3 regions of the Pantoea sp. nfd-35 genome follow, and region 3 is predicted to be linked to each of the others. Evidence: riboswitches for the same ligand, from Rfam matches in the RefSeq annotation. Region 3 holds a riboswitch; each other region holds the start of a gene.
What was found. A riboswitch is a leader RNA that binds a small molecule or an ion and turns the genes downstream of it on or off. The one in region 3 is predicted to bind thiamine pyrophosphate.
Positions count from the first base shown of each region.

Region 1: it holds a riboswitch for thiamine pyrophosphate, as region 3 does, so the genes downstream of both, thiM (hydroxyethylthiazole kinase) here and thiB (thiamine ABC transporter substrate binding subunit) in region 3, are expected to answer to the same signal.
Region 2: it holds a riboswitch for thiamine pyrophosphate, as region 3 does, so the genes downstream of both, P9J57_RS21150 (FAD-dependent oxidoreductase) here and thiB (thiamine ABC transporter substrate binding subunit) in region 3, are expected to answer to the same signal.

Region 1 is NZ_CP122403.1:1,588,500-1,591,756, forward strand. It holds gene P9J57_RS07440 (hypothetical protein) at 1-98, opposite strand, end outside; gene P9J57_RS07445 (lysozyme inhibitor LprI family protein) at 105-1,175, opposite strand; TPP riboswitch at 1,327-1,423, shown strand; gene thiM (hydroxyethylthiazole kinase) at 1,455-2,255, shown strand; gene thiD (bifunctional hydroxymethylpyrimidine kinase/phosphomethylpyrimidine kinase) at 2,242-3,042, shown strand; gene P9J57_RS07460 (GntR family transcriptional regulator) at 3,077-3,257, opposite strand, start outside.
Region 2 is NZ_CP122404.1:157,981-161,237, forward strand. It holds gene P9J57_RS21135 (helix-turn-helix domain-containing protein) at 1-310, opposite strand, end outside; gene P9J57_RS21140 (AzlC family ABC transporter permease) at 405-1,076, shown strand; gene P9J57_RS21145 (AzlD domain-containing protein) at 1,073-1,393, shown strand; TPP riboswitch at 1,452-1,571, shown strand; gene P9J57_RS21150 (FAD-dependent oxidoreductase) at 1,710-2,642, shown strand; gene thiS (sulfur carrier protein ThiS) at 2,639-2,836, shown strand; gene P9J57_RS21160 (thiazole synthase) at 2,839-3,257, shown strand, end outside.
Region 3 is NZ_CP122403.1:3,670,938-3,674,194, reverse strand. It holds gene thiP (thiamine/thiamine pyrophosphate ABC transporter permease ThiP) at 1-440, opposite strand, end outside; gene thiB (thiamine ABC transporter substrate binding subunit) at 416-1,402, opposite strand; TPP riboswitch at 1,446-1,550, opposite strand; gene sgrR (HTH-type transcriptional regulator SgrR) at 1,586-3,247, opposite strand.

The DNA.
Region 1 (3,257 bases), 2.1 Mb from region 3:
GATGTATAAGCCATAATCATCAGAAGTGCAATAATCACAATCAGCGGTAAGCTAATTAAGCCTTTGATATTAGATGGCGCTTCATCGTCTTTTAACATTTTTTATTACTCATCATCGGTAATGTTATTTAGCAGGATCGTGATTGAACGTCTGGCTTCGCTATTCGCCGTATCCGCCGGCATGTTAAACGCATGTTGGTAGTAGTGTGCCAGCTCAATAAGGCTATTCTGGTAGCCTTCAGTATGCTGCTTGATAAACTGCTGTGCGTCGTCAGATAAGCTATTTTTTCCGTATTGGATGGACTTTAAAAACTTCATGCTGTGACTTAACGTGGCTGAAATTTCCGCCCGCGTAATGGCATAAATTGTAAAACGAATGGTCCCTGTGCTAACAGGGGTGGCATCTTCCGCCAGATGAATAAATTGCTTAAACAACGGCAGTGTGGGCTGAGTTTGTTCGCAGTCACTGATGGGGGTTCGGCTGTCAATTGCACCACCGGCCAGCGGTTCCAGCCAGACGATATTTTGTGGATGCCGTAAAAATGCCTCGCAGGGGATAATAAGTGATTCTGGATTATTTTCGGCAATGAGCCAGAGAAACATGCCGAAGTTGTTGGTATTTTCTGCTGCGCTTTCTGCATCAGGAATTTTATCTTCGAATATGTGGTTATCTGTTACTTCGAAAGCGGGTCGAATGAGTTCGGTGACCTTATTATGCCTGGTTGAACCTGCTGGAAGAGAAGTAAACTGATAAATCGCTTCGTATATGTTCACTAACTCGGGATTTATTTTACGAATTTGCTTAATGGCTTCGCCATGATGGGTATAAAGAACCATGACAGCGAGTTCAAAAAGCCGTTGATCGTAGTATCCTTCAATGCGTTTTTCTTGAGGGTCAGTGAGACACATTTTAGTCAGGTTTTTTAACCATTGCCGTTGTGCGGTAATGAGCCCCGAAGGTCCGGCCGTGGCGTTTTTTTTCGCGAGATCAAAAAAATGCGCCATTAACCGATCTTTTGCCGATAACGTCTGGCTCTGACAAATCACCTTTTCGATTGCGCTGGGATGCGCACATGAAAAACTGGGGGCGGCACTCGCCTGAAATGCCAGCATCAATCCTGACATGAGTAACGCCAGTTTTATAAAATATGCGACCAGGCTGAAGCCAGTTTTCATCAGGATACTCTGAGTAAATAATTGTTATCTCAAGAATAAGCCCAAGAAGGCGTGTTGAATATAAACCCGGATTAAACGATCTGATTTGATGCGGGCAAGGTTGCTTTGCCAGTGGCTCAACCTTATGCTGATGACGGGTAAAGTGAATTTACCTGACGACTCGGGGTGCCCTTCTTTGTGAAGGCTGAGAAAAACCCGTATTACCTGATCTGGATAATGCCAGCGTAGGGAAGTCTGATGCCTGACCGCATTCGCCTTCTTGTCCGCCGGTTGGGAGTTATGATGACACATCAACCGCAACACCTTTCTGATGCGCAATGCGCGCCCATTCTGCAACAGTTTCGCCGTCAGTCACCGCTGGTGCACTGTATGACCAACGATGTGGTGCAAACGCTAACCGCTAACGTTTTACTCGCCCTTAATGCCTCTCCGGCCATGGTTATCGACGCTGAAGAAGCGGCGCAGTTTAGCGCGGTTGCCGATGCGCTGCTTATCAATGTCGGTACGCTAACCCACGATCGTAAGCAAGCGATGCAGGCTGCGGTGCTTGCAGCAAATCAGGCGGGCACGCCCTGGACACTGGATCCGGTGGCGGTCGGCGCGCTGACGCTGCGCACCGTGTTTTGCAAGCAGCTGCTCGCGCAGTCGCCTGCAGTGGTGCGCGGCAATGCCTCAGAGATTCTGTCGCTGGCGCAGCAGGCAGCAGGCGGACGCGGTGTTGACAGCCTGCATTCGGCCGAAGCCGCGCTGCAGGCTGCCCAACAGCTGGCAAAAGCTTTTGATACCTGTGTCGTCGTGACCGGCGAAGTAGACTATGTCACCGATGGGCAGCGCACCTGGGCGATTACGGGCGGTTCGCCGTTAATGACGCGGGTGGTCGGCACCGGCTGTGCGCTTTCAGCGGTGGTTGCGGCCTTTGCCTGTTTGCCAGGTGACCGACTGATCAACATCGCCTGCGCCTGTCGGGTGATGGCGCTGGCTGGAGAAAAGGCCGCGCAGGATGCAGATGGACCGGGTAGCTTTGCGCCTGCTTTCCTGGATGCACTCTGGACGCTGGAGGCACCTGATGAAACGCATTAATGCCCTGACGATTGCAGGGACCGATCCCAGCGGCGGGGCCGGTATCCAGGCCGATCTGAAAACCTTCTCTGCACTGGGCGCGTACGGTACCAGTGTGATCACGGCGCTGGTGGCGCAGAATACCTGCGGCGTGCAGTCGGTATACCGCGTTGCGCCAGAGTTTGTGACCGCCCAGCTGGACTCGGTGCTGGATGATGTGCGCATCGACAGTGCGAAGATTGGCATGCTGTCTGAAACAGAAATTGTCGAGCGGGTGGCCCATGGCCTGCAGCGGCGGGAAATTCCCTTTGTGGTGCTGGATACGGTGATGGTGGCTAAAAGCGGCGATGCCCTGCTGAATCCGGATGCGATTGCCTGTGTGCGAGATCGTTTATTGCCACAGGTGTCATTGATTACGCCAAACCTGCCCGAAGCCGCTGCACTGCTGGGATGCCAGGTTGCCCTCAATGAAGATGAGATGCTCACCCAGGGCGAAGCGCTACTGGCGCTGGGTTGCCAGGCAGTGCTGATGAAAGGCGGTCATCTCGATGGTGATGAAAGCCCGGACTGGCTGCTAACTCGGGCAGGGCGTCAGCGCTTTAGCAGCGTGCGGGTAAACACGCGTCATACGCACGGCACTGGCTGTACACTGTCCGCCGCGCTCGCGGCCTTACGTCCCCGGCATGACAGCTGGGAAGCGACGATCAGTGAAGCGAAAGCCTGGCTGCAGCAGGCATTACTGGCGGCAGATTCGCTGGAAGTGGGCAACGGGATTGGGCCGGTGCACCATTTCCATCAGTGGTGGTAGCCCATCGTGTTTCGCCTTGCAGACTGGCAAGGCGTTAATCCTCTTCAAACCAGGCGCTGTTTTGCTTGATGACTGGGGTGATCGAAAACATCATGGCCTGCAAATGATGGCGCAACGCCGCCTCAGCCTTGACGGGATCGTTTGCCTTCAGCGCCGCAAAAATAGCATCATGCTGTTCTATCAGGGTTTCGGCGGGCGCAACGTCATTCAGGGTT
Region 2 (3,257 bases), on a different replicon from region 3:
CGCCCGGTGGACAGGTTGCCAGTAAGACGGCTTTGTAATCAGCCTGCTCAGCAGCCACCGTGGGGCCTTCTCCGCGGCGAATAACCTGTAACCGGTTCGTTTCCGGCTCCATCAGGCGTGCAAATGGAATATTGAGCGCGACACACAGCGACCACAACGTCTCAATACCCGGATTGCCGTTACCGGCTTCAAGCTGAGACAGGGTCGATTTTGCAATCCCCGCCCGGCGAGCAACTTCAGCCAGCGTCAGGCCGGCACGCTGGCGTTCTCTTACTAAACCTCGGGCAATGATATCAATGGGCGTGCTCATCACTTTTCCTGTTCGTTAAAATGAACGTATCGTTCGTCTTGTAATACATATCCGATGTCCATTATAATGGATTTATCGTTCGTTATGGGATTCGATGTTGATGCTGGCAAAAAAATTCACGCTGGATAAAGGCGTTATAAAAGCAATTTTTCTGGTCTGTATCGCAGATGGCATTGTCGGCCTGTCTTACGGGTCGCTCGCCACTGCTGATGGCTTTCCGTTTTGGGTACCGCTGGCGTTATCAACGCTGGTGCTGGCTGGCGCATCGGAATTCTTATTTATTGGCATCGTTGCCGGCGGTGGCAGTCCGTTAACCGCTGCCGCGGCAGGTTTGCTGGTCAACGCCCGCCATCTTCCCTTTGGCATTGCGGTTAAAGACTTAGTGGGCAGAGGCTGGCGGGGGGCGCTCGGCTGTCACATTATGAACGATGAAAGTGTGGTGTTCGGCATCTCTCAGCCGCAGCTGGCTCAACGCCGCAGTGCGTTTTGGCTGTGCGGCATCGGTATCGGATTGATCTGGCCGTTCACCGTCATGCTCGGGGCCGCGATTGGCCAGTTTATCCCGAATATTTCCGTTATCGGTCTGGATGCGGTTTTTCCCGCCATTCTTATCGCACTCATCTTCCCGGCGTTACGCAAACCCCGAACCCGCATTCCTGCTGCTACCGGCGCCGTGCTGTCGCTGGCGGTCACGCCATTTGTTCCAGCAGGGATGCCTGTTCTGTTTTCGTTGTTAGGGCTGCTTACGTGGAGATCGCGTAAATGAATCATCCGATGATAATTGCAGGCATTGCCTTGCTGGCTGCCGGAACCTATGCCATTCGTTATGCGGGCGTCAAACTGGGTAACCGGTTGCCTGTCAGTGAGCGCACGCAAAATGTGTTATCCGATGCGGCCACGGTACTGTTACTGGCCGTTGCAGCCACCACCACGTTGTTCGAAGGTCAGCATTTTGCCGGGATGGCAAGGCTGCTGGGCGTGTCGTTTGCCATTTTTCTCGCCTGGCGCAGGGCGCCGCTGATCGTCATCATTTTGGGCGCAGCCTGTATGACCGCTCTGCTGCGTTACCTGAATGTGCCTTAGTCGCTAACGACAAATTGCTGCATCAGCCTTGACGTAAGGCGCGGCTTAAAATAAAACTAGAACCCGTCAGGGGAGTCTCGCCAAAGAGACTGAGAGGCTAATAGCGCAATGCGCGGCTTAGCGACCCTTAGAACCTGACCCAGTTGATACTGGCGTAGGAAGACGGGTATCTTTGCCACAGGCAGATACTTGCCGCAGAGTCTGCTTTTGCCGGGCTCATGCTTTTTCCCTTCTTGTATCACGGGTCTCTGACTGTTAACAGAGAGGCCAAAGTGAAAATCCTGTTTCTGATGTTATCCTGTCAGGTTGGCTGGCAATGAGCCGCTGGTCAGTGCTCGGCAGCGGCGTGTCCGGACTGTGTATCGCCACGCTACTGGCGGAGCAAGGTGAACCTGTCGAAATCATTACCTTACCGGACTGCCGCGCGGCATCGCACTGGGCTGGCGGTATGCTGGCGCCCTGGTGCGAAGCGGAAAGTGCGCCACAGCAGGTCGTTGACTGGGGTCAGTATGCTGCGGCATGGTGGTCGGCCCGGGTCAGCGGCGTGGAACAGCAGGGTACCCTGGTGATTGCGCCCCCGCGCGACAGTGCTGAGTTAACGCGTTTCGCTAACATGACCTCATCACATCAGTGGGTGACGCCAGCAGAGATTGAACCTGCGCTGGAAGACCGTTTTGCCCGTGGCTTGTTCTTTGCCGCAGAAGGTCATCTTGATCCCCGGCTGGCAATGCAACAATTACAAACGCGTTTACTGAATGCGGGGGTCCGGTTTCACCCGGGTAAACCCAGCGGGAAAATTATCGATTGCCGGGGTATTCATGCCCGGCAATCCCAACCCGAATTGCGTGCCGTGCGCGGTGAAATGGTTATTCTCCACACCGACGAAATAACGTTTTCCCGTCCTGTTCGCCTGCTGCACCCGCGTTTTCCCTGTTATCTGGTGCCCAGGGCACAGGGGCATTTTATGCTGGGCGCGACCATGGTCGAAAGCCAGGATGACAGCCCAATCAGCGCGCGCGCTATGATGGAACTGTTAAGCGCAGCCTACAGCATCCATCCCGCCCTCGCCGAAGCACGCATTATTGAAAGCGGCACAGGTATGCGTCCGGCTTACCGCCACAATCTGCCCGAAGTGCGTTACGAAAATGGCATTTTTTCTATTAACGGCATGTACCGTCACGGCTTCCTGCTGGCCCCGATGATGGCCGAGAAGCTTATGCAACAACTGACGTCCGAGGGAGTGCGATGAAAATAGAACTGAACGGCCTTGCTATTGAAACCGAAGCCCGCACGCTGGCTGAATTACTCGTGGAACAACATATCGATGCTGGCTGTGTCGCCAGTGCCGTGAACGGCGAATTTGTTCCCCGGGAGCGCTATTCCTCAGAGCCGCTTGTGGCGGGTTGTCGTCTTGAAGTGTTATCGCCGATGCAGGGAGGCTAACGATGTTTTATGACTTTAGCGGACAGTCACGTTTTTTACTGGGTACTGCAGGTTATCCCTCGCCGGATATTCTGCAACAGGCCGTTGGCGCATCCGGCGCCGAGATTATTACGGTGAGTCTGCGTCGTGAAGGAAGCCAGGGCGGAGCCTTTCGCGATCTCCTGAAAACCTTAAATAAACGCGTTTTACCCAATACCGCAGGCTGCCACACGGTGAAAGAAGCCGTGACGACTGCGCATATGGCGCGGGAATTGTTTGCCACGTCCTGGATCAAGCTTGAGGTGATCGGTCATGCCGATACCTTACAGCCCGATCCCTTTGCCCTCGTCGAAGCAGCACGTATTTTGTGTGCAGAGGGTTTCCACGTTTTCCCTTACACCACAGAAGATCTGATTGTGGGCGAGAAACTGCTGGACGCGGG
Region 3 (3,257 bases):
ACATGGGCCAGTAAAATTCCCTGAAGCCCGTAAGGCGAGAAGTGATAGTCCACGCCAAGCCAGGCGCAAAGCTGTGCCAGCCAGCCCACCCGACCATAGACGGTGAGCAGGCCGAATACGGCCACCAGCACGGGCAGAACCAGCGTCATGGCGCACAGGCGCAGCAACACCTGACGTCCGGGAAAGCGCCGCCGATAAAGGGCTCGGGACAATGGAATGGCCGGCAGCAAGGAGAGCAGGGCGGAAAGCAGCGCCTGCTTAAACGAAAAGCCAATAACATGATGCAGATACGTATCCTGCAGGACAGACCGCCAGTTGGTCGCTGGCGCCGCCATCCACAGTGCTGTGAAGGCCAGCAGCGCCACGCTGCAGAGCAGCAGCGTGGCGAGCGAACCCGGAATCAGCCAGAAAGGGATTAACGGCTGACGGCGCGTTGCCATTGGCTAACCCATTGCGAACGGTGGCTGGCAACCTCTTCCGGTGAAAACTGCAATGTTGTCTTCGGCACGCTGAGCGAGGCAAACCCGGCGGGGAGGTCAGTTTTGATCACCGGATACATCCAGTTCCCGGTAGGGATGGTGTTCTGAAAGGCTGGCGTAACCATGAATTGCATAAACTGTTCTGCCAGTTTGGGCTGCTTGCTGTTCGCCAGTCGGGCGGCCACCTCAACCTGCAGATAGTTGCCTTCGGCGAAGGATGCCGCAGCATAGTTATCTTTTTTCTCTTCAATGATGTGATAAGCCGGTGACGTGGTATAGCTCAGCACCAGATCGCTCTCGCCTTTAAGAAACAGGCCGTAGGCTTCACTCCAGCCTTTGGTGACCGTGACGGTTTTCTTCGCCAGCTTTTGCCAGGCCTCAGGCGCGTTGTCCCCGTAAACCTTTTGCATCCACAGCAGCAGGCCAAGGCCTGGCGTGCTGGTGCGAGGATCTTCATAAATCACGCGCCATTTCTCTGGGCTTTCGACCAGTTCTTTCAGGCTTGTGGGGGGATTTTTTAGCGTGTTTTTGTTGTACACGAATGCGAAATAACCGTAATCGAACGGCACAAAGGTGGTGTCCTTCCAGCCGCCGGGCACCTGCAGCTCACGGGTATCCACGTCGCTTTTGGCAAACAGGCCGGTTTGCTGCGCGGCCTGCAGAAGGTTGTTATCCAGGCCTAGTACCACATCGGCCTTTGTGTTCTTGCCTTCCATACGTACACGGTTCAGCAGCGAAACACCGTCTTCCAGCGCGACAAATTTCAGCTCGCAACCGCACTGGGCTTCAAAGGCTTTTTTGACGGCCGGACCCGGCCCCCAGTCAGCGGAAAAGGCGTCGTAGGTGTAAACCGTCAGGACAGGTTTGGCCGCAAAGACCGGGGCAGAGAGTAACAGCAGCACGGGCAGGACGTTTCTTAACACTTTGCGCTCCTAGGGCGGCAGGGTTGAGTCGCAAAGGATCTGAGCAAAACAACCTCTCAAATCCCTACGTCGGTATTAACCGATTCAGGTTCGACGGGTATTTCTCAGCGCCCTGACACTGTGGAAAGGGGCACCCCGTTGAGAACGCCACATTCTAGTCATTAAATGCGCAAGGGGAAAGGCTCACAGCGTAGGCGGGGCAAACCAGGCGGATTTAAAATCAAACCAGCCCAATGTATTCATCCGCACGCCGCGCATACTGCGCTGGCCCTCCAGCAGCAGCCAGTGATGAAACAGCGGATGAAGCCAGCTATTTTCCACCAGATATTTACCCCATTCAGCGAGGGAGAGCGTTTTTTCACGCCAGCGCGTGGCATCCTGCTGCCAGTTAACAGGCATACAGTGCTGCATCAACGGCGTTTCGTATAACAGGGCAAACAGGGAATATTCGAGGGGCAGGGTAAAATTGACGCTGCCCAGCCAGATATCACTCTCGCCTTCGCCCTGATGCCAGCTTTCGTAACTGACTTCCCGGGTGTTCAACGTAACGCCCTGTTCTGCCAGCAACGGACGTAAGGCATCCGTAATACTGACATGCTCAATATGCTGGTTATACCAGGTTAACGTCAGGCTCGTGAGGCCCGCCGGTTTGTCCACTGGGGTCAGATCGCGGCGATGGTGCCAGCGGGGTAGCAGGCCGTAAGCCGGGAACCAGTAGCGCTGATAACCCCTGCCCGCATTATTGAGGAGTGCAATCGGGTTAAGCAGGTCGCTGAGCCAGCGTCGAATGTCTCGATCGGCCATTTTTTCTGAACGCTGATCGAACAGTAAATAGTAGCAACCTTCTTCAAGCCGGCTCTCTTCCTGTTTCTCATCGGCTTTTTCGCCCTGCAGGCGAACCCCTGCATAAACCAGCTCGTCACTGATCTCTGGCAGTACCCACACCGACACATCATCGATCAGCGCGCGATAGCCAAAGTAGTCGTCAAACGCTTCTATCTTCAACTGGCTGTGCTGATTACGGACGACCCGATAAGGACCTGTTCCCAAAGGTTGACGGGCAAAATCGCGAATTTCAGGCCATTCCCGTGGCAGAATCATGGCGCTGACGCTGCCCAGCAGCCAGGGCAGCCAGCTGTCGGGCTGATCCAGATAGATATCCAGGGTCCAGGGGGCCGGTGAGTCGAGCCGTTGGATATGAGAAAACAGGGGATACTGACGCAGGCGTTCCAGGCTTGCGATCACATCGGCCATGTCCAGCTCCCGGCCATGATGAAAACGAATGGCAGGACGTAAATAAAAGCGCCAGTGGAGATCGGATGTTTGCTGCCAGTGATGGGCGATATCGGCCTCGATTTCCCCCTTTTCCTCATTTATGCGCGTCAGGCCGCTAAAGATCTGGCGGGCAATATGGGTTTCCGAACGGCGCAGGGGCGGACCGGGTAACAGATTCAGCAGAGGGCGATAATAGAGGACGCGCAAAATATGTTTGCCCTGGCGGAAGCTCCGCCCCAGGTGGGCGCTGATCATCTGTCTGACCTGATCTTTATCCCCCACCAGCTGGACTAACTGATCGATACGATCCTGCTCCAGAAGATCTTCGGCACGCTGCTGCTGGAGCGCCAGCCCGGTGTAGCAGAAGGTCATCAGGGAACGTTTGCCCCGTCCGGCTTCGGCCTGCCAGGTGAGCCAGCCAGCCGCTTGCATTCTGTTGAGCAGGTTTCGCATATGGCGACGCGAACAGTGCAGCAAATCAGCCAGTTCGCCCAGGGTTGTTTCCTGTGGTTGTCCCTGGCAATTTTGCCACAGACGAATGAACTGCTGCTTCAGACGTGATGACGACATAAAAGAGGAA